Regions from separate parts of the Brenneria uluponensis genome, predicted to be linked through region 4. Evidence: riboswitches for the same ligand, from Rfam matches in the RefSeq annotation. Region 4 holds a riboswitch; each other region holds the start of a gene.

Region 1 (5,264 bases), 1.1 Mb from region 4:
TACGGCGCGCTGCCGACCACGACCACCACGCGCACGACGACGACCGCGTCATACGCGGTGCTTAGTAGAGCGAAAGTGGAGGAAGTGTGTTTCACGGAGAACCTTATGGTTAATTACTAATGAACGGATTTATATAAACATAGCCGGTGAAAAATAAACACTACCCCGATGAGGGAAATACACAAAAACCGGTTGTGGATCACATTTATTTATTTTCACGAAGGGAAATACCCAGAATTCGTGCCGCTTCCGTTGTGCCCTGCTGCAAATCACGCGTTGGGCCGTCATAGTAAATATGTCCATCCACCACCAGCGCTGTGCGTGAGGCGATGCGGGCCGCGTCTTCCAGATTATGAGAAACCATCAGCAGAGTGAGTTGCCGTTCACTACACACGGTATCCAGTAGTTCCAGCATTTCATAGCGTAATGCCGGGTCCAGTGCGGAAAAGGGTTCATCCAACAGCAAGATCGGTTGCCGGCGGATCAGGCAACGGGCCAGCGCGGCACGTTGCCGCTGACCACCGGAAACCTGCGATGGAAGTCGGTCCAGCATCGGTGTCAGTCCAACCTGTTGTACGATATGGCGCAGGATTTCCTGTTGTTGTGCATTCAGTTTCAGACCGGGATTGAGGCCCAGCGCGATGTTTTGTTTCAGTGAGAGGTGGGGGAACAGATTATTTTCCTGAAACAGAATCGAGACCGGCCGTTTAGCCGGTGGCGTGGTGCGGTGATCCTGGCCGTTCAATCGTAGCTGGCCGCTGTCTGCCATCAGAAAACCGGCAATCAGACTTAGCAGGGTGCTTTTGCCTGCCCCACTGGGGCCCAGGATAGCTATCCGTTCCCCCGGTTGTACCCGGAGATCAAAGCGCATTGGCAGGTGTTGGTAGAGGTAGACAAGTTTATCGAGAATGATCATGTTGGCCCGCCAGTTTTTCAATCAGGGTGAACAGGGTAAAGCATAATAACAACAGGAGCAGGGCGGTTACCGCGCCGTCGGCACTGCGATAAGCGCCAATCTGCTGGTAAAGATAAAACGGCAAGGTGCGGAACTGTTCGTTGCCAAATAAGGCGATGACGCCAAAATCACCAATTGAGAGCACACAGGCAAAGGCCAGCGCCTGTGTGATGGGGAACTTTAATGCCCGCAGTTCGACCACTTTCAATCGTTGCCAGCCACGGATATCCAGCGATAAACACAGCTGATTAAACCGTTCTGCCACGTCATACATCGGGTTTTCCAGCACTTTCAACGCATAAGGGATTGCCATCAAGGCATTGGTCATGACGACCAGGGCGTAAGGCGACTCCGGTAATCCAAACGTATTGTTGAGCAGCAGAAAAAAGCCGGTCGCCAGCACGATACCGGGCATCGCCAGAATCAACATTCCGCTCAGATCCATCAATTGCCCGAGAAAGAGGCGCTGGCGCAACTTAAGCTCACGGCTGCTCCACAGTAACATCATGGTCAGTATGACGCATACGACTCCCGCTGCCAGCGCGATACGCAGTGAGGTGAATAGCGTTTGCCACAGTACGGGTTGCCGCAGAACCTCGAGCAGTGAAGCATTGAGTCCATCGGCGATAACGGCCAACAGCGGCGGCAACAGTAGCAGTAACGCTGCCGCAATCAACAGCGTGTCAACGCTTCGACTCAGTAAGCTATCCTGTGGATCGCGCCAGTGTTGCTGCTGGCTGTACCCCACCGGCAGCAATTTACCCAAACGCTGACTGAGCAGTACCAGGCCAAGGCAACAGACTATCTGAATGAGCGCCAGCAAGGCGGCCCGTGCTGGATCGTAGTCAAAACTCAGTGCCTGATAGATAGCCAGTTCGATGGTGGTCGCCTCTGGCCCACCGCCTAATGACAGGACAGTGGCGAAACTGGCGAAACAGAGCATAAAAATCAGCGCAGCGGCGGGCAGAATCTGGCGGCGCAACCACGGCCATTCCACCAGGTGAAAGTAATTCCAGCCACGCATGCCCAATTGGGTAGCCAATTGTCGCTGTTCGGTGGCAATACCTTCCAGTGCCTGTAACAGCAGGCGGGTCGCCAATGGCAGATTGAAAAACACGTGCGCCAGCAGAATGCCTCGCAGACCGTAGGGAGAAAAACGGTATTCAACGCCCACCAATGCCAGTAAATGCGCTAGCCATCCCTGGCGACCGTAGACGCTGAGAATGCCGAATACAGCCACCAGCACCGGCAATACTAGTGTCATGGCACACAGACGCAGTAGCCAACGATGGCCGGGAAAGCGGCGGCGATATAGCGCTCGCGCCAGGAAGATCGCCGGTACCGTCGAAAACAGGGCGGACAACAGCGCTTGCCAGAACGTGAAGCGGATGACGTGCCATAGGTAATCATCCTGCCACAGTGCGAGCCACTGGTTTGTCGGGGCCTGCTGCCACAATGCTCCAAATGCCAGTGCGGCTGCTGTAACCAGTAATGCCGTGGCCAGCAAGCCGGGCCATAGCCAACTGGGTACTAGTGGCTGACGGCGCGTAACCATGCCTGAATCCAGTTATTGCGCTGCTGTGCTACTTGCTGTGGTGTAAATTCCAGCGTGTGGGCCGGGATTGTCAGTGCGTTGTAACCTGCGGGTAATTCGGTCTTGATCACCGGGTACATCCAGTTGGTGGTGGGGATGATCTGCTGGAATGCTGGCGTCAACATAAACTGCATGAAACGTGTCGCCAACTGAGGATGTTTACTGGAAGCCAACTGACCGGCTACCTCTACTTGCAGATAATGTCCTTCACTGAAATTGGCAGCGGCGTAATTTGTTTTTTTCTCCTCGATGATGTGATACGCCGGAGATGTGGTGTAGCTCAGTACCAGATCGGCTTCGCCTTTCAGGAACAGACCATAGGCCTCACTCCAGCCTTTGGTGACGGTAACGGTTTTCGCGGCCAGTTTTTTCCATGCCTGTGGTGCCTGATCGCCGTAGACTTTCTGCATCCACAGCAGCAGACCTAAGCCTGGCGTGCTGGTCCGCGGATCTTGATAGATAACTTTCCATGGTCGAGGACTGTCGATAAGTTCATGCAGACTTTTCGGCGGGTTTTTCAGCGTATCTTTGTTGTAAACAAAGGCGAAATAGCCGTAATCGTAGGGAATGAAGGTGGTATTTTTCCAGCCGCCGGGGACGGTTAGCGCATGGGTATCAATATCCGACTGGCGGAACAATCCGGTCTGCGCGGCGGCTTGCACCAGATTATTGTCCAGCCCCAGCACGATATCAGCCTTGGTGTGTTTGCCTTCCATCCGCAGACGGTTTAACAGTGAGACGCCATCTTCCAATACCACGAATTTCAGCTCGCAGTCGCACTTCTTTTCAAATGCTTTTTTGACTGCCGGGCCGGGGCCCCATTCCGAGGCAAAGGAGTCATAGGTGTACACCGTTAGCGTTGGTTTTGCGAAAACGGGGGCGGAAATCAATAACAGACAGGACAATAATTTTTTCAACACTTTGCACTCCTGAAGTTTAGGGTGGCAAAGGTCTTTGAGTCAGCAGGAAGCACTCTCAAATCCCTCCGCCGGTGTTAACCGGATCAGGTTCGACGGGTATTTTCTCAGCGATAGAAACGACATGGCGGCAGACGGAATTTCCCCGTTTGGGCGGGAATGACAACCTGGTTGCCAGGTTCGTCAATGGCTGTCTGCCATCGGGTTTTTATCGCACCCCGTTGAGAACGGACGTATTGTAAAGACTTCGTAACATAAGGAAAAGTGCCGTGTCAGTTTTCTGGCGGCACAAACCAGGCGGATTTGAAATCAAACCATCCCAGCGTATTCATACGAATACCACGCATACTGCGTTTCCCTTGTAACTGTAGCCAGTGGTGGAACAGCGGATGAATCTGGTGGTTTATCACCCGCTTCTGGCTCCACTCCGTGGGTGACAGAGAACCTTCCCGCCAGCGTTTTGCATCCTGCGTCAAATCCTCATCCAGGCAGTGTTGTAATAAGGGGAGTTCATACAGCATGGCGAACAGGGAAAACTCCAGTGGCAGATAGAAATTGGCGCTGCCGAGCCAGATATCACTGGTACCCTTGCCTTGATACCAATCGTCATAATCGATGATTTGGACGTTTAACGTGACACCATGTTGTGCCAGCAGTTTCTGCATAATGGCACTGAGATCCTGATATTCCAGATGTTCACGGTAGAACGTTACCGTCAGTTCTCTCAGTCCCTGAGGCTTGTCCTGTAACAGGCTCAGTTGACTATGGTGCCAGCGTGGCAACAGCCCGTAAGCGGGTGACCAATTACTCTGATAAAGACTATTGGCTTGATTGAGTATGGCTACCGGGCTGAGTACCTGACATAGCCAGCGGCGCATTTCCAGTGATGACGTCAGGGAAGAGCGATGGTCGAACAGCAGAAAGTAGCACCCTTCTTCCAGCCGATTTTCCAGTTTGTCGTTCGGAGAGTCGTCGTTTTGTAACTGGACTGCACAGGAAATCACCTCAGGTGTATCCGGCAATACCCAGATACTGACTTCATCAATTAGGGCGCGGTAGCCAAAATAGTCGTCAAAGGCGGTGATTTTCAACTGACTATGACTATTGCGCACCACGGCATAGGGGCCGGTACCAATAGGCTGATGAGCAAAATCCGGCAGTGTTCGCCACTCCTGCGGCACAATCATGGCTGAAGCGCTACCCAGTAGCCACGGCAGCCAGACATCAGCGCTATGCAGTCGAACATCGATCACAAAAGGCGTGGGAGATGTGATGTTGTCGATGTGAGTAAACAAGGGCAGTGAGGTTAACCGGCTCAAAGACGTCACGATATCGTCCATGGTCATCTCGCGACCGTGGTGGAAACGGACCGCCGGGCGTAAATAAAAACGCCAGTGCAACGGCGAAATTTGCTGCCAGTGGTGGGCCAGATCCGGTTGTAGTTCCCCATTTTCCTCATTTATGTTGGTCAGTCCGCTGAAAATCTGACGGGCTATGTGCATTTCTGAACGCCGCAAGGCAGTACCAGGTAGCAGATTACGCATCGGGCGGTAATAAGCGATACGTAGTAAATGCTTGCCTTGACGGAAGCTGCGACCCAGATGTGACAACAGCATTTGTCGTAAGGTTTCCTTATCGCCCACCAGTTGCACCAACTGATCGATACGATCCTGCTCCAGCAGGTCTTCCGCCCGTTGCTGTTGCAGCGCCAGGCCAGTATAGAGGAACGTGAGTTTTGACCGTTTCCCCCGACCGACTTCAGCGTGCCAGATTAACCAACCCTGTTTTTGCATGGCAC
Region 2 (5,264 bases), 660 kb from region 4:
CACGCTGAACGGTCTATCCATCAAAGTAGGACCGGGAGAAACTGCAGCGCATTTTCGGCTCAATAATGTTGCAGCAGTACACCAGTGGCTCAAACAACAACAACACCGATGCACAAGCAATATCGGTAAGGAGAAAGGATTATGAGCCGTTTAGTCATCGTATCTAATCGGATTGCTATCCCTGATGGCAAGAAAAAAAGCGCTGGCGGCCTTGCCGTCGGTATTCTGGACGCACTGAGCAGTAGTGGTGGTATATGGTTCGGATGGAATGGCGAGATCAGTGATGAAGAAAAACCGCCGCAAGTGCAGAAAAAAGAAGGCATCACATTTGCTTCATTTAGTCTGAGTCAGCAGGACTATGATCAGTATTATTGTCAGTTCTCAAATGCAGTGCTGTGGCCCGCTTTTCACTATCGTCTCGATCTGGTTTCTTATGACCGTAACGCATGGGAAGGTTATCGCCGTGTCAACGATATGATGGCCAAGCATTTGAATACCTGGGTGAAAGACGATGATATGTTGTGGATTCACGACTATCACCTGTTGCCGTTTGGTGCAGCTTGCCGTGATTTGGGTATGAAGAACCAGATCGGTTTTTTCCTGCATATCCCTTTCCCAACGCCAGAAATTTTTAACGCGTTGCCACCGCATGAGGAATTGTTGGAAAAACTCTGTGATTTCGATCTGCTGGGATTCCAGACGGAAAATGACCGTCAGGCATTTATTGAATGTCTATCGATGCTGACCCGCGTGCAAGCGCTCAGCGCAAACACCTACACTGCATTTGGCAAAGTATTCACTACCGGGGTTTATCCTATCGGTATTGAAACGGATAGTATCCGCAAAATGGCTGAAGGTCCACTTCCTGCCAGATTGGAGGAGGCCAAACGCGACCTGCGCCATATGAAAAACATTATCGCGGTAGAACGACTAGATTACTCCAAAGGCCTACCGGAACGTTTTCTGGCTTTTGAGGCGCTACTGGAAAATTATCCACAGCATCACGGCAACATCCGCTACACCCAGATAGCCCCGACGTCCCGGGGAGAAGTGCAGGCTTATCAAGATATTCGTCACCTGTTGGAAACTGAAGCTGGCAGGATTAATGGCCGATACGGGACGATGGGCTGGACACCACTTTATTACCTCAATCAGCATTTTGACCGTCGGCTACTGATAAAAACATTCCGTCAAACTGACGTCGGATTGGTAACACCATTGCGGGATGGGATGAATCTGGTAGCGAAAGAGTATGTAGCCGCCCAGGATCCTGCGAATCCCGGCGTACTGGTGTTGTCGAAATTTGCCGGCGCAGCCAATGAACTGACGTCAGCATTGATCGTTAATCCTTACGATAAGAATGAGGTCGCCGATGCATTGAACCGGGCATTAACCATGTCGCTGGCGGAGCGAATATCACGTCACAGCGAGATGATGTCTGTCCTGGAGCAAAACGATATTCAGCACTGGCGCACATCATTTATTGCCGACCTACAGGCCACAGATCGTTGTCACGAACGGTATAACCTGACACAGGATATTGCCACTTTACCGCGACAAGCCTGATAGCAAGTGCGCGAAAATAAGAACCCGCATTGGAGGTATCTTTGCGGGTTTTTTATTTCAGTAATACCGTTTCAGTGGCAAAATAGAACAGTAATGGCGTCAGCGACAGCCCATCAATCATCTCACCTGATGTAATTAACGCCATAATTTCTCCCGCAGAAAACCACCGGGCCTCGATCACTTCATCCTGTTCATCATCCAGCCCAACAAATGTCACGTCACGACACAAAAAAATAACAAATTGCTGATCACTACAACCATATGTCGGGTAGTAACGTATCAACTGAACAGCTGAAGAGGCTGAATAACCCGTTTCTTCCAACAATTCTCGTCTGGCGGCGTCGACATCAGTTTCCCCTTTATCCACGCCACCGGAGGGAATTCCCCAGACCACTTTGCCCGTCAGATAACGATATTGATGGATAAGCAAAATCCGTTCATTCTTCACCGCCAGAATACCAACAGCTGGCCGCTCATGATGTACAGAAAAAAAAGTTTTCGTCATCAATTCTTGCGTAAGACTGGTCTTCTGTACGGAAAACCACGGATTCGAATGAACAGTTCGCGCCTCTCCCCATGCTTCAATAGCAGGAATATTTTTCACGTTACATTTCCTCCGTGACGATCAATGATTGAGTATATCGACCTGATAACGTTCACCGCAAAGCTCACCCCTGAACTGTCTAAAATCAGGTAAGGTTCCCCAGACACGTTTCGATTTACAGTCGACATCGCCAATAATAGCTAATGAAGCGCCACTGGCTATCGCCGCTTTCATACCGGCTTGCGCATCCTCAAAAACAAGAACATCTTTTATATCCAATTTCATTCTCATCGCGCCCAGAAGATAGCCTTGTGGATCCGGTTTTCCTATTTTGATATCAGCAGCGGAGGTAGCGGCAAGCCCGCGGCCAATAAGCGGTTAATAGCCAGTTGACGGCTGGCCGAGGTAACTACCGCCCAATGTGCCGGCTGAATGGACTGTAGAACATCAACAGCACCGGGCACAGCGGTAATGCCTGCCGTCATTATCGTCTCTCTGTATTCGATCTCATGGGTGATTTTCTGCGACAGCCTTGAGGCGCCCAAAAAATGAGTTACTGTTTCCTCGGTACGTCTGCCATGAGCAAAGGCAATGACATCGCCATAATTCAGCGCATGCTCCAATGAAAACGTCTTCCAAGTTTGCTCAACCACAGCGGTGGAATCCACGAGCATGCCATCCATGTCAAATAAAAAGCCAGAAAAAACATTTCCCATATTGTTATACCTTTATCAATTGTAAATGTTCTTTTAACCAGGAAATATCGTTCTGAATAACTACATTACCTGCCTGCCGATAGTCATTCTCGGAAAATAATAAAATCGCTTCCGCAGAATATGAGGGGTCCGAAATAATTTATGAATATAGTAAAGAAAATCGTTATCCAGCTCGGAAAAAGAGACTCCGGTGGGAGATTTAATAGGTATATCGCTACTACCCAAGCATATCTAGTAACAATTAAACCTATTGAGACAGTAGATTCATGATAAGTTTCACCAATCTCAGTAAGCACGCCAATTGGGAGTAACTCCGCGGTTATAAAAAGATTAATATGATTCGTAACTGATTAAATATTAAATGTACTTTAAACAATTCGAGTTACAGGAAGACGGCAATGCAGCAAATCCCTGATAGCTCACTCAAGTAGTGATTGTGATAAGCGAAGAAAGCCAACACACCTGTAATGAGAAGAGTAACCGGTATATATACTTAACCCTATGTCGCTATATGAATATACACAGAGCAAGTTGACTTAATGCCGTTGAGGATGTAAAGATTAATTATCCAAGGGGTGCCTTATATAAAGGCTGAGATGGAGTCATCCAAACTCTTTGAACCTGATCTGGGTAATACCGGCGTAGGGATAGGACAAGTATCAGTCACTTCATAAAACATCAGTAAGGCAAGTGTCTTTTCACTCTTACCCTTTCACTCCGTACTCGGGTCTCCTGTAATTAATTACTGGAGGTTCTATGTCACCAAGAGAGTCAGAAACCTTAACAACGTTGTCCAATAAGCCAGAAAAATACCCCCATCCGTCTTCACTATCCGCACCTCGCCTTGCGGTCATTGCTGTAACTTTCCGTAACGATGAATTGATCCTTGTTAAGCGCAGTAAAGAACCACAGAAAGACACCTGGGGTTATCCGGGAGGTTCAGTTGAACCTGGAGAAAGCTTGCATACCGCGGTTTTACGCGAACTCATGGAAGAAACTGGAATCACTGCTGAAATTGAAGCGCTGGTAGATATTGTGGAAGTTATCGGCTATGACTTAACGGGAAAACATCATCATTATGTATTAATTGCGATGCGGTGCAAATATATTGATGGTGAACTAAGGCCTGGCGATGACGCGACTGACTGCCAATGGGTGCATATATCGGATGGAATTTTTAATTTTGATGGGTTATTGGCAGATCAAGTGAGAGAGGTTGCTTTTAAAGCCTATAATTTACATTGCTCAGTTAAAGAAGGAGAAAAAAATGAGACGAATGTTTCTGGCCGGACCTTTTAAATCACTTGTTAATAGCCGTAGCGGTATCATGTCAGATGAAAGCATTACATTATTTAGCAGAATAATTATTTTTTTTGAAAATATTGGGTGGAATGTTCACTCCGCTCATCGGAGAGAGAATTGGGGAAAAGATTTCATGACACCTGATGCTTGTACAAAAAAGGATTATGAGGAAATTTCTCGTTGTGACTGCTTCGTCGCTTTTCCGGGTTCACCGGTATCACCCGGTACTCATATAGAACTTGGCTGGGCTTCCGCCTTAGGTAAGCCCATAATCATGTTGCTGGAAACACAAAAGACATATGCATACCTTGTACAAGGATTAAATCAAATCACCCAAGTCGAATATATAGAATATGAAAATAACTCAATAAATCCAGAGATTATTGAACAAGCCATCAAACGTCTTGAAAAGAGGGGATAAGTATGCCAGAAAGTTTTAATGATTTGACCCAATTGTATAAGGCAACTCTTCGTCAAGTCTGTTTTAAATATGAATACTACAACTCCCCTCGCGGGCATTCAGAATATGAAATAATTGGTTATAATGTGCGGTTAAATAATCCAACTGCCCGCTTCTGTCTTAATACAGAACGAAGACAAAATATTGTTTTCAACTACGCAGAGGCATTGTGGTATTTATCTGGTAAAAATGACGTAGACTTCATTGCTTATTATGCACCCTCAATGAAGCGTTATAGCCCTGATGGAAAGTCCCTGCCCGGAACAGGCTATGGTGCCAGATTAAGATATTATGGTGCGAATGCTTTGGATCAGATTGAACGAGCAATCGATATTCTGAAGAATGATGATGCAGACAGCAAGCGCGTGGTTCTCCAGATTTTTAGCGCCGAAGAAGATCTTTTTAGGCGAAATATAGATGTATCGTGTACGTTAGGTTTGCAATTATTATTACGTGACGGGAAACTCAATATGGTTGGTTTCATGCGAGCAAATGATGCCTATACTGGTCTGTTAAATGATATTTTTTCATTTACATTCTTACAAGAATATATTGCATCAAGAATCGGGTGTGAAATTGGTCATTATACTCATCAAGTTGGATCGCTTCATGTCTACGATGATACGTTGAAACGCGCCTTGACAGTGCTCAATAATCAAGAAACCCTTAGACAAAA
Region 3 (5,264 bases), 1.8 Mb from region 4:
AGGATTAAAAGGGGCGTCTTCTTGTCTGTCAGTGCGATCGTCGGCATCAAGCACCGCTTTCCATTTCATGGCATACAAATCCGATATCTGGACAGTATGTCCAGCATCTTCGAGATGTTTGACCGTAAAGTCTTTTAGCGAGCCATTTAAAGAGTGAGATTCAGGATGGGCATAAACAATAAAAATATTCATAATAGTATCTCCATGGTGTGATGCGCGTAGAGTAGACCGCCATCAGGTATCATAGAAATGAATTTAAAACATACCAGGTATTGCCATGACTAATCTCAGACGGCTGGATCTCAACCTGTTACTGACTCTTGATGCATTGCTTGAGGAACATAATGTGACCCGGGCGGCGTTGCGTTTGAATCTCTCCCAGCCATCGGTCAGTGTTCAACTTGCCAAATTGAGAGATATCTTTGGGGATCCCTTGTTGTTACCGGGTCCACGGGGGATGAAGCCAACCGCCAGAGCGGATGAATTACGCCAACCCCTGCGGCAAGCGCTGGAGTCCCTTGAGCACGCCATATTACCGTCCGCGCCCTTTGATCCCGCAATGGCCACACAGACATGGTGTGTGGCCGCTTCTGATTACAGCGAATCGACAATTCTACAGCCTGCATTGAGCGGATTACGTTCAGCGGCACCTGGCACCCGGTTGGCCATTGTTGAAACGGTACCGTCACGTATTGCCAGGCAAGCAGAGCAGGGAGAGATCGCGCTGGCCTTTCACTCCAGTGGGGGCGCCCCCTCCGGTTTGCGCCGTCGTGTGCTGTTTGCGGAACGTTATGTGTTGGCCAGCCGAGCTAACCATCCGCGTCTGAAAAAACGGCCTTCGCTTGAGCAATTCTGTGCGCTTGACCATGTGATCGTATCGCCGGATGGAGGCGGATTTCAGGGTATTACAGATAATATGCTCTCGACGATGGGTCTGACGCGCCGGGTTGTGCTCTCTGTACCTCACTTCCTGTTTGTTCTGTCAGTGTTGGCGAATACTGATCTTGTGGCGATGTTACCCTCACGTCTGGTGAGGAATAACTCGCTGCTACAGGTTGTTGAACCGCCGCTTGAGGTACCCGGTTTCGAGATGTTTATGCTTTGGCATGAACGTTTACATCGCGATCCCGCGCATCAATGGTTGCGGGAGTTCATTGCTGCTTCGGTGTGATATTCGGACGATCATTCTGCCTGAATGTGATTATGCAACCTCATGATATCTCCGCCTGGATGCGGTATCCCACCTTGAGCCAGACGGTATCTCTTAATTGGGTAATCGTCTGATAAGTAGCCGAATATAACCCAGTATCACCATCGCCAGACAGTTCCTCGCGTTCTCTTACTACTGTCGTCTGCGTTGGTGGGGCACAGTTAATAAAAAGTCACTTTTACTGAATAACTAAGCGTTATCTTATAGATCTGGATCATATTTTCCCGTTGGGAACGCGGCTATGTTGGTTATTCCGCTCAACCTGCCATTATTTGTAGTGAGTGAGGGAAAATCATTGGATTGCGTCGTCAGGGGGGAAGCATGCTGGATCATTTGAGTATTCCGGTATCGGATCTGAGCCGTAGTCGGCGGTTTTATGGACAGGCGCTGCGGCCATTAGGGTATGAGCTGGTCAAGAATATGAAATTTGCCGTCAGCTTCGGTGTGCTGACGGGGTACGGTTGTTCATCTGATCCTGGTGGTGAATTCTGGATTTTCCACGGTGAGGTTCTCACTCGCCCACGAGTGCATTTCGCCTTCAGCGTTGCGTCCCAGGAACATGTAGATGCCTTTTTTGCCGCGGCGATAGCGGCGGGTGGCGTCGACAATGGCCAGCCCGGTCTGCGTACCCAGTATCATCCCAACTATTACGCCGCGTTTGTCCGTGATCCGGACGGGTACAACGTAGAAGCGGTATACCATCGGACCGACGATGGCCGACGGGTATGCCGTCCGTTTGATGATTTCCCGGCACAATGCCAGATTTAACGCTATAACATCTAGCACCATTGGCAATGATAAAAAATAATTATGATTGTTATTTTTTGATTTATAAGGATTTTGGTGTTATAGCCGGTGGTGTAGACAGCTATTGACCTTTATCTTTTCACTTTCAATAATACGTTGCTGACTCGGGGTGCCTTTGCATTAATTGCGGTGGCTGAGAATTTACCCGTATAACCTGATCTGGATAATGCCAGCGTAGGGAAGTCACGGTATCTCATCGGTTACCGCCTTCTTGATATGCTGGTTGGGAGATTTATGAACGCTCGACCTGTGCTGTTGTCTGCCGCTGTTGCCGCAGATTCCCTGACTCAATTCCGCCATCTGGCGCCGTTAGTCCACTGCCTGACCAATGATGTAGTACAAAGTTTTACAGCCAACGTCTTATTGGCGCTGGGCGCCTCGCCCGCGATGGTGGTTGATCCCGGCGAAGCGGCGCAATTCAGCGCGGTGGCCGATGCGTTGCTCATCAATGTAGGTACACTGGAGCGCGATCGCGCGGATGCTATGCTGGCCGCGGTGAACAGTGCCAATCAGGCTGGAACACCGTGGGTGTTCGATCCGGTGGCGGTTGGCGGGCTGACTTTTCGTACTGAATTTGCCCGTGAACTACTGCAACTCAAACCGGCCGCCATTCGGGGAAACGCTTCCGAAATCATGGCGTTATCCGGGCTAAACATTCAGGGGCGCGGTGTGGACAGCGCCAACGATTCGTTAACGGCATTGCCTGCCGCGCGTGAATTGGCGCGTCGTATTGCTACCGTTGTCGCGGTGACGGGCGAAGTGGATTACGTGACGGATGGTGATCGTGACTGGGCTATTCCCGGCGGGGATAAAATAATGACACGGGTTGTAGGAACCGGTTGTGCGCTATCTGCGGTGGTTGCGGCCTTTTGTGCGCTGGCCGGTGACCGTTTGCCGCATGTGGCGACGGCGTGTCATGTGATGGCACTGGCTGGAGGACGAGCATCAGTACAGGTACAAGGGCCGGGAAGTTTTATCCCGGCGTTTCTTGACCACTTATATCACCTGCGTGCGGAGGATCTGGTATGAGACGCATCAACGCACTGACCATCGCCGGTACGGATCCCAGCGGTGGTGCCGGTATTCAGGCCGATTTGAAAACGTTCTCCGCACTGGAAGCTTACGGCACCAGTGTGATCACCGCACTGGTGGCACAGAATACGTGTGGTGTGCAGTCGGTTTACCGGATTGAGCCTGATTTTGTCGCAGCTCAGCTGGATTCTGTATTGAGCGATGTACGCATTGATAGCGCCAAAATAGGTATGCTGGCTCAGACTGATATTGTCGAGGTGGTGGCCGAGCGTTTGCGGCGCTATGTCGTGCCGTATGTGGTGCTGGATACGGTAATGCTGGCGAAAAGCGGTGATCCATTACTGGCGGCTGACGCGGTCGACGCCATTCGGCAGATGTTATTACCCCAGGTTTCACTGATCACTCCCAATTTACCGGAAGCGGCGGCCTTGCTGGCGTGTTCTCCCGCAGCCAATGAGCAGGAGATGCGTCAGCAAGGGGAAGCACTGTTAGCGATGGGGTGTCAGGCGGTGCTGATGAAGGGGGGGCACCTGAGTGATGAGGAGAGTCCGGACTGGTTATTCTCGGTACAAAGCGAGCCGGTACGTTTCACCGCGCCCCGTATCCATACCCGTCATACTCACGGTACTGGCTGTACTTTGTCGGCAGCACTGGCGGCGCTACGCCCGCGTTATAACGACTGGCCTGCCACCGTCATGGCAGCCAAAGCCTATCTGCAAGGAGCGCTGGAGCAGGCGGATTCACTGGAGGTCGGGAAGGGAATTGGTCCGGTACACCATTTCCACCGCTGGTGGTAGCCTATGGTATGTAAGGCATAATAAAATCAGATAGATAATAAAAAAAAGATCTAGACGGTGTTGATGGCCCCCAATATTTTTGTGATCTGTGTCAAATTATCGTTACACTGATGTGCCAACAATTTAAGCTGCGGTAGGCAGACAATAATCGTCCATATTATTTGGCGCAGTTTGGGTAAGGAGTAGATGAATGGTGGGTTCAACACGCGTGGTGATGATTGCACGAGGATTGCAGGTGATACTCAGCGTGGGATTGTTGCTATTGGCTGTTATTCTGGTGGTGTTCCTTGGTAAGGAAACTCTCCATTTGGCGACAGCGTTAATGATCAGCAATGAGAAAGACTCTTCCTACATGCTGATTGACAGTTTGGTGGTCTATTTCCTGTATTTTGAATTTATTGCGTTGATCGTGAAGTATTTTCAGTCGGGATACCATTTCCCGCTACGTTATTTTCTTTATATCGGTATCACCGCTATCGTGCGCTTGATTATTGTCGATCATGACAATCCCTCCTATACCCTGGTTTATGCCGCGTCGATTCTGATATTGGTGGTAGCCCTTTATCTGGCTAACAGCCAACGTTTGAAGCGTGAGTAGTTGAAGAATGGGCTTTCGATTTCTATCGATGAAAATCCGGTAGGCCGGTGTGGTCGGATGCGGTTGTCATGGTTAGCGCTGAAACGTAGATGTAGCGATAAGTCGAAAAAGAAAAGCCAGCTCAAGGGAGATTGAGCTGGCCAAGGAGGTGGTTCCTAGTAGTATTTACTACGCTTATTTTTCGTTCTGTATTTTCTCAGCGCCGCAATAGTAACCAGTCGTCAGGCCAATTGATGTGATCTGATTCTAATAAATGTTAAAAGTCATGCTGTTTACACTTAATGTTTGTTATTTCGCATGCGGGTTGCGGGTGGTTGTTCCCGGCAGATTGCGCAGCAACAGAGCATATTCCAGCGAGATATCTTCCGGTACAGGCAGATAAACGATATGACCATTACCGGGTGCGACATCAATAGCCTGACCTTTGGCATTCTGCATCGCTTCCACGGTAAATTGTATATTGCCGCCCGGCGTCATCATTTCCACACTGTCACCGCAGGTAAACTTATTTTTCACCGCCACTTCAGCCAGCCCGTTACGGCGTTCACTCGTGAATTCACCAACGAACTGCTGTTGGTCCGAGACCGAGTAACCATAGTCGTAGTTCTGATAATCCTCATGGACATGGCGACGAAGGAAACCTTCGGTGTAACCGCGGTGCGCCAGCCCTTCCAAGGTTTGCAGAAGGGTGGGATCAAAGGGTTTTCCGGCAACAGCGTCATCAATGGCGCGGCGGTAGACTTGTGCGGTGCGAGCGCAGTAGTAGAAGGATTTGGTTCGCCCTTCGATTTTCAGGGAGTGAACCTGCATCTGGGTTAAG
Region 4 (5,264 bases):
CTGATGAATACCGTGTCCCAGATTGAATACATGGCCACTACCGGAGCCGAATCCATTCAGTATTGTCGCCACTTCCTGCTCGATCCTGGACGGAGAGGCATACAGCATGGAAGGATCCATATTCCCTTGCAGAGCGACACGATTTCCCACCCGATGTCGGGCCTCGGCAATATCGGTGGTCCAATCCAGTCCCAGCGCGTCACAACCAGTACCGGCCATGGCTTCCAGCCATTGACCGCCGCCTTTGGTAAACAGAGTGACCGGTACTCGTCGTCCCTCATGTTCACGCAGCAATCCATCAACAATTTTATGCATATAATGCAAGGAAAACTCGCGGTAATCTGCACAACTCAGCGCGCCACCCCAGGTATCAAAAATCATCACAGCCTGCGCACCGGCCTTAATCTGGGCATTCAGATACAATGTGACGCTATCCGCCAGCTTATCCAGTAACAGATGCAATGTATCCGGTGAGGTAAACATCATTTTCTTAATAACGGTGAAAACCTTACTGCTACCGCCTTCTACCATGTAGGTTGCCAGCGTCCACGGGCTACCGGAAAAACCAATCAGCGGCACGGCACCCGCCAGATTTTTACGGATAGTACGTACCGCATTCATCACGTAGCCCAGTTCCAGTTCAGGATCCGGTACCGGCAATTTTTCCACATCCGCATGACAAGTGATTGGCGAAGTAAATCTCGGCCCTTCACCGGTTTCAAAATAGAGCCCCAGTCCCATGGCATCGGGAACCGTGAGAATATCCGAAAATAGAATGGCCGCATCCAGATTATAACGACGCAGCGGTTGCAGCGTCACCTCACAAGCCAGATCGGCATCCTTGCACAGTGACATAAAATCTCCGGCCTGTTCCCGTATAGCACGATATTCCGGCAGATAACGACCTGCCTGACGCATCATCCATACTGGGGTCACATCCACTGGCTGACGTAACAGCGCACGCAAATAGCGATCGTTTTTCAGATCAGTCATATTTTTTCCTTTAGTATCAACTCACTGGCATCGTTATTATTGGCAACCATCTACAACCAAACCGTGTGACCACGAAATTCAGCGCCACCAGGTGTTACGAACCTGTTCAATCGTCAGCCTCGCGGCACAGCACTACGGTATCTTCAATCAGACGACGAGCCACCGTACCCGGTGGCGGTAATTCCGGCAACCGATCATAACGGAACCAGGCTGCATCCCGCAGTTCTGAAGGGTCTGCTTGCAGCTCTCCCCCCGCATATTCCGCCATGAAGGCCATCATCAATGAATGAGGGAACGGCCAAGGCTGAGAGCATACATAGCGCAGATTTTTGACATGGACATGACTCTCTTCCATGACTTCTCGCGCAACTGCCTGCTCCAGCGTTTCACCCACCTCTACAAAACCCGCCAACGTGGTATACATATTGCCGCGATGGCGCAAATGCTGGGCCAGCAGAATTTTATCCTGATGCTGGATGGCCACGATCACACAAGGAGCAATCTGTGGGTAATAACGTTCCTTACAGTGTGAACACAGGCAGGCCAGCTCTGTAGTACTGGTGTGCATTTCATGTCCGCAGTAGCCACAAAAGCGATGCGAACGATAGAACTCAGCCAACTGTACACCCCGTCCCGCCAGATGGAACAGACCGGCATCCTGACTCAGCAACTGACGCACTGATCCCATGCTGTCCGTCATAGAACGTGATACTAGCCATACCAGCACGCCCTGCCACTCGCCGATCTGGCGGGCGCGAAAATTCTGCAAATCCCATTGCGCGGCGGTTCCCTGCGGCAATTCGCCCTGTGGTAACCAGATCTGATTACCATGGCTGACGACCCACCAGCCGCTTTCATCACCTTTTAGTATCAGTTCCATACTTTTAATGCCTCACTCATTACCAGATTGACATTTTACAGCTATGTTTAATGGATAATTACACTGCTAACAGTCATCATTGATGTATGAAGGGAGTCAATAATGCTAAAGCAACTACAAAGTTTGACTGAGTATGTTGGCGGCAATAATGCGTTAATCGATCAGTGGCTACAAGCTCGTAAACAGTTACTGATCACTTACTATCACTTGGTCGGCATGAAGCCAAATAAAGAAACCCATACCCGTCTGGATGAAAAAGCGCTGGATGATTTCTGCCATAATCTGGTCGACTATCTTTCAGCTGGCCATTTCCACATTTACGAACGAATGCTGCAAGAAGTTGCCCCATTGAATGAAAAAAAGCGAGCGCTCGCCGCACAGCTCGATTCGATATTACAAGGCAACACACAGCAAATCATGGACTTTTATGATAGTCATCTGGTTGCCGCCATCGATCAAGATAACTGTTTCGAATTTCAGCAAACATTATCAAGCGTGGGGGAATCCTTGGCAATGCGCTTTACCCTGGAAGACCACATGATCCGGCTAGTATTTGAACAGTAAATCAGACTGAACTATCGATAGTGCAGGGCGCCTTTTCAGCTGATGTAACTTTTTGACACCAGGCCGGGCTCGGCATAAAGTGGTAACGTTTTATCCGCTCCAGCGTTTTGGAGCTATATCTTGTCGGAGTGCCCCGCACATATCATCGTGCACGGGCTGAGACCGTTAATTCGGGATCCGCGGAACCTGATCAGGCTAATACCTGCGAAGGGAACAAGAGTAATCCATTCTGTTGAACCCCAGCGCCATAGGCATTTATCCGGGTTCACACCCTGTCATTACTCCCTCCGAACTCCAGACAAGCAATCTTCCCATTCAGTATTTATAGGAACTTGCTATGTCTACAGAAAAGAAAGCCCCTGGTCGTCGTGAGCAACGCGCCGCCGCCCAACAGTTTATTGACACCCTTCGGGGTACCGCATTCCCGAATTCACAGCGAATTTACATTTCTGGCTCACGCGAAGATATCCGTGTTCCCATGCGGGAAATTCAGCTCAGCCCCACCTTGACTGGTGGTAGCCGGGAGAATCCCAGTCATGAACCCAACGAGCCCGTCCCCGTCTATGATACGGCTGGCCCATATGGCGACCCTGACGCTACACCAGACGTTCACCTCGGCCTGGAAAAAGTCCGGGCCGCCTGGATAGCCGAGCGCAACGACACACAAGCGCTTTCTCAGGTCAGTTCTGGTTTTACCCAGCAACGCCTGGCCGATGCAGGATTGGATCATCTGCGGTTTGAACAATTGCCGCAACCGCAGTGTGCCAAAACCGGCAAGCGGGTAACGCAACTGCATTATGCTCGTCAGGGGATCGTCACACCCGAAATGGAATTCATTGCCATCCGTGAAAATATGGGGCGTGAACGTATCCACAGTGAGGTGCTGCGCCAGCAACACCCCGGCCAAAGCTTCGGTGCCAACTTGCCCGACAGTATCACCCCGGAATTTGTACGTCAGGAAGTTGCCGCCGGACGCGCCATTATTCCCGCCAATATCAATCATCCCGAGTCAGAACCGATGATTATCGGCCGTAATTTTCTGGTGAAGGTCAATGCCAATATCGGTAACTCCGCCGTGACATCGTCCATCGAAGAAGAAGTGGAAAAGCTGGTGTGGTCAACACGCTGGGGTGCGGACACCGTGATGGATTTGTCCACCGGACGTTATATTCATGAAACTCGTGAGTGGATACTACGTAACAGCCCGGTTCCCATTGGTACGGTACCTATTTATCAAGCTCTGGAAAAAGTTAATGGCGTTGCGGAAAATCTGACCTGGGAAATGTTCCGCGACACACTGCTGGAACAGGCAGAACAAGGCGTTGACTATTTCACCATCCATGCTGGGGTGCTGCTGCGCTATGTGCCGATGACCGCCAAACGCCTGACGGGCATTGTCTCTCGCGGTGGCTCCATCATGGCGAAATGGTGTCTTTCTCATCATCAGGAAAATTTCCTGTATCAGCACTTTCGTGAAATTTGTGAACTCTGTGCAGCCTATGATGTATCCCTGTCATTGGGTGATGGTCTTCGCCCTGGCTCTATTCAGGACGCCAACGATGAAGCCCAGTTCGCCGAGCTCCACACGCTGGGTGAGCTGACCAAAATCGCCTGGGAATATGACGTTCAGGTCATGATTGAAGGCCCCGGTCATGTGCCGATGCAAATGATCCGCCGCAACATGACTGAAGAGCTGGAGCATTGCCATGAAGCGCCGTTCTACACGCTCGGCCCACTCACCACCGATATTGCACCGGGCTATGATCATTTCACCTCCGGTATTGGTGCGGCCATGATTGGCTGGTTCGGTTGCGCCATGCTGTGTTATGTCACGCCAAAAGAGCATTTGGGATTGCCAAACAAGGATGATGTCAAGCAAGGGCTGATTACCTACAAGATCGCCGCCCACGCGGCCGACCTGGCCAAAGGCCACCCTGGCGCACAGATCCGCGACAACGCCATGTCAAAAGCACGCTTTGAATTTCGCTGGGACGATCAGTTTAATCTGGCGCTCGATCCGCAAACCGCTCGCACTTATCACGACGAAACCCTGCCGCAGGAATCCGGCAAAGTGGCCCATTTCTGCTCCATGTGCGGCCCCAAATTCTGCTCAATGAAGATTTCCCAGGAAGTACGTGATTACGCCGCGCAGCAGGAAGCCGTGGCCCAGCCCATTGATGTCGGGATGGCGCAGATGTCAGCAGAATTCCGTGCCCGCGGCAGCGAGCTATACCACACTGCCACCAGTCTGCCACAGGAGGAATCCTGATGAGCCGCGTCTTCCCCTCCACCGCGGAACAGCTCGGGCTCTATCCGGTGGTGGACAGCGTGTTGTGGATCAACCGCCTGCTGAACGCCGGTGTGAAAACCATTCAGTTGCGGATCAAAGACCTGTCGGACGATCAGGTAGAGCCAGAGGTGATTCAGGCAATCAACCTGGGACGACAATTTCAGGCACGGCTGTTCATCAATGACTATTGGCGATTGGCGATCAAACATCAGGCTTATGGCGTCCATCTGGGACAGGAAGATCTGGATACTGCTGATCTCGCCGCCATTCATCAGGCTGGTCTGCGGTTGGGTGTTTCCACCCATGATGATACCGAGCTGGAACGCGCTGTTGCCGTCAATCCTTCCTACATCGCATTAGGGCACATCTTCCCAACGCAAACCAAAGCCATGCCGTCATCACCACAGGGTCTGCCTGAACTGACCCGGCACATCAGCGCACTCCAGGGGCGTTTTCCCACGGTTGCCATTGGCGGTATCAGTGTCGATAAGGTTCCTGCCGTACTGGCGACCGGCGTTGGCAGCATCGCGGTAGTCA

The links. A riboswitch is a leader RNA that binds a small molecule or an ion and turns the genes downstream of it on or off. The one in region 4 is predicted to bind thiamine pyrophosphate.
Region 1: linked by a shared signal. The riboswitch ahead of thiB (thiamine ABC transporter substrate binding subunit) and the one ahead of thiC (phosphomethylpyrimidine synthase ThiC) in region 4 are both predicted to bind thiamine pyrophosphate.
Region 2: linked by a shared signal. The riboswitch ahead of RS889_RS01215 (NUDIX hydrolase) and the one ahead of thiC (phosphomethylpyrimidine synthase ThiC) in region 4 are both predicted to bind thiamine pyrophosphate.
Region 3: linked by a shared signal. The riboswitch ahead of thiM (hydroxyethylthiazole kinase) and the one ahead of thiC (phosphomethylpyrimidine synthase ThiC) in region 4 are both predicted to bind thiamine pyrophosphate.

The regions. Positions count from the first base shown of each region.
Region 1 covers NZ_CP135917.1:720,496-725,759, forward strand. Annotated here, with positions in the region: gene ivbL (ilvB operon leader peptide IvbL) at 1-95, opposite strand, end outside; gene thiQ (thiamine ABC transporter ATP-binding protein ThiQ) at 206-916, opposite strand; gene thiP (thiamine/thiamine pyrophosphate ABC transporter permease ThiP) at 900-2,510, opposite strand; gene thiB (thiamine ABC transporter substrate binding subunit) at 2,486-3,469, opposite strand; TPP riboswitch at 3,512-3,697, opposite strand; gene sgrR (HTH-type transcriptional regulator SgrR) at 3,739-5,264, opposite strand, start outside.
Region 2 covers NZ_CP135917.1:249,570-254,833, reverse strand. Annotated here, with positions in the region: gene otsB (trehalose-phosphatase) at 1-145, shown strand, start outside; gene otsA (alpha,alpha-trehalose-phosphate synthase) at 142-1,566, shown strand; gene RS889_RS01230 (NUDIX domain-containing protein) at 1,619-2,170, opposite strand; gene RS889_RS01225 (hypothetical protein) at 2,192-2,401, opposite strand; gene RS889_RS01220 (HAD hydrolase-like protein) at 2,437-2,826, opposite strand; TPP riboswitch at 3,388-3,492, shown strand; gene RS889_RS01215 (NUDIX hydrolase) at 3,583-4,125, shown strand; gene RS889_RS01210 (nucleoside 2-deoxyribosyltransferase) at 4,094-4,549, shown strand; gene RS889_RS01205 (thymidylate synthase) at 4,552-5,264, shown strand, end outside.
Region 3 covers NZ_CP135917.1:1,397,297-1,402,560, forward strand. Annotated here, with positions in the region: gene RS889_RS06410 (NAD(P)H-dependent oxidoreductase) at 1-192, opposite strand, end outside; gene RS889_RS06415 (LysR family transcriptional regulator) at 278-1,171, shown strand; gene RS889_RS06420 (VOC family protein) at 1,532-1,978, shown strand; TPP riboswitch at 2,113-2,215, shown strand; gene thiM (hydroxyethylthiazole kinase) at 2,252-3,046, shown strand; gene thiD (bifunctional hydroxymethylpyrimidine kinase/phosphomethylpyrimidine kinase) at 3,043-3,846, shown strand; gene psiE (phosphate-starvation-inducible protein PsiE) at 4,037-4,444, shown strand; gene trhP (prephenate-dependent tRNA uridine(34) hydroxylase TrhP) at 4,733-5,264, opposite strand, start outside.
Region 4 covers NZ_CP135917.1:4,685,193-4,690,456, forward strand. Annotated here, with positions in the region: gene hemE (uroporphyrinogen decarboxylase) at 1-993, opposite strand, end outside; gene nudC (NAD(+) diphosphatase) at 1,100-1,873, opposite strand; gene RS889_RS21860 (Rsd/AlgQ family anti-sigma factor) at 1,976-2,437, shown strand; TPP riboswitch at 2,552-2,667, shown strand; gene thiC (phosphomethylpyrimidine synthase ThiC) at 2,775-4,706, shown strand; gene thiE (thiamine phosphate synthase) at 4,706-5,264, shown strand, end outside.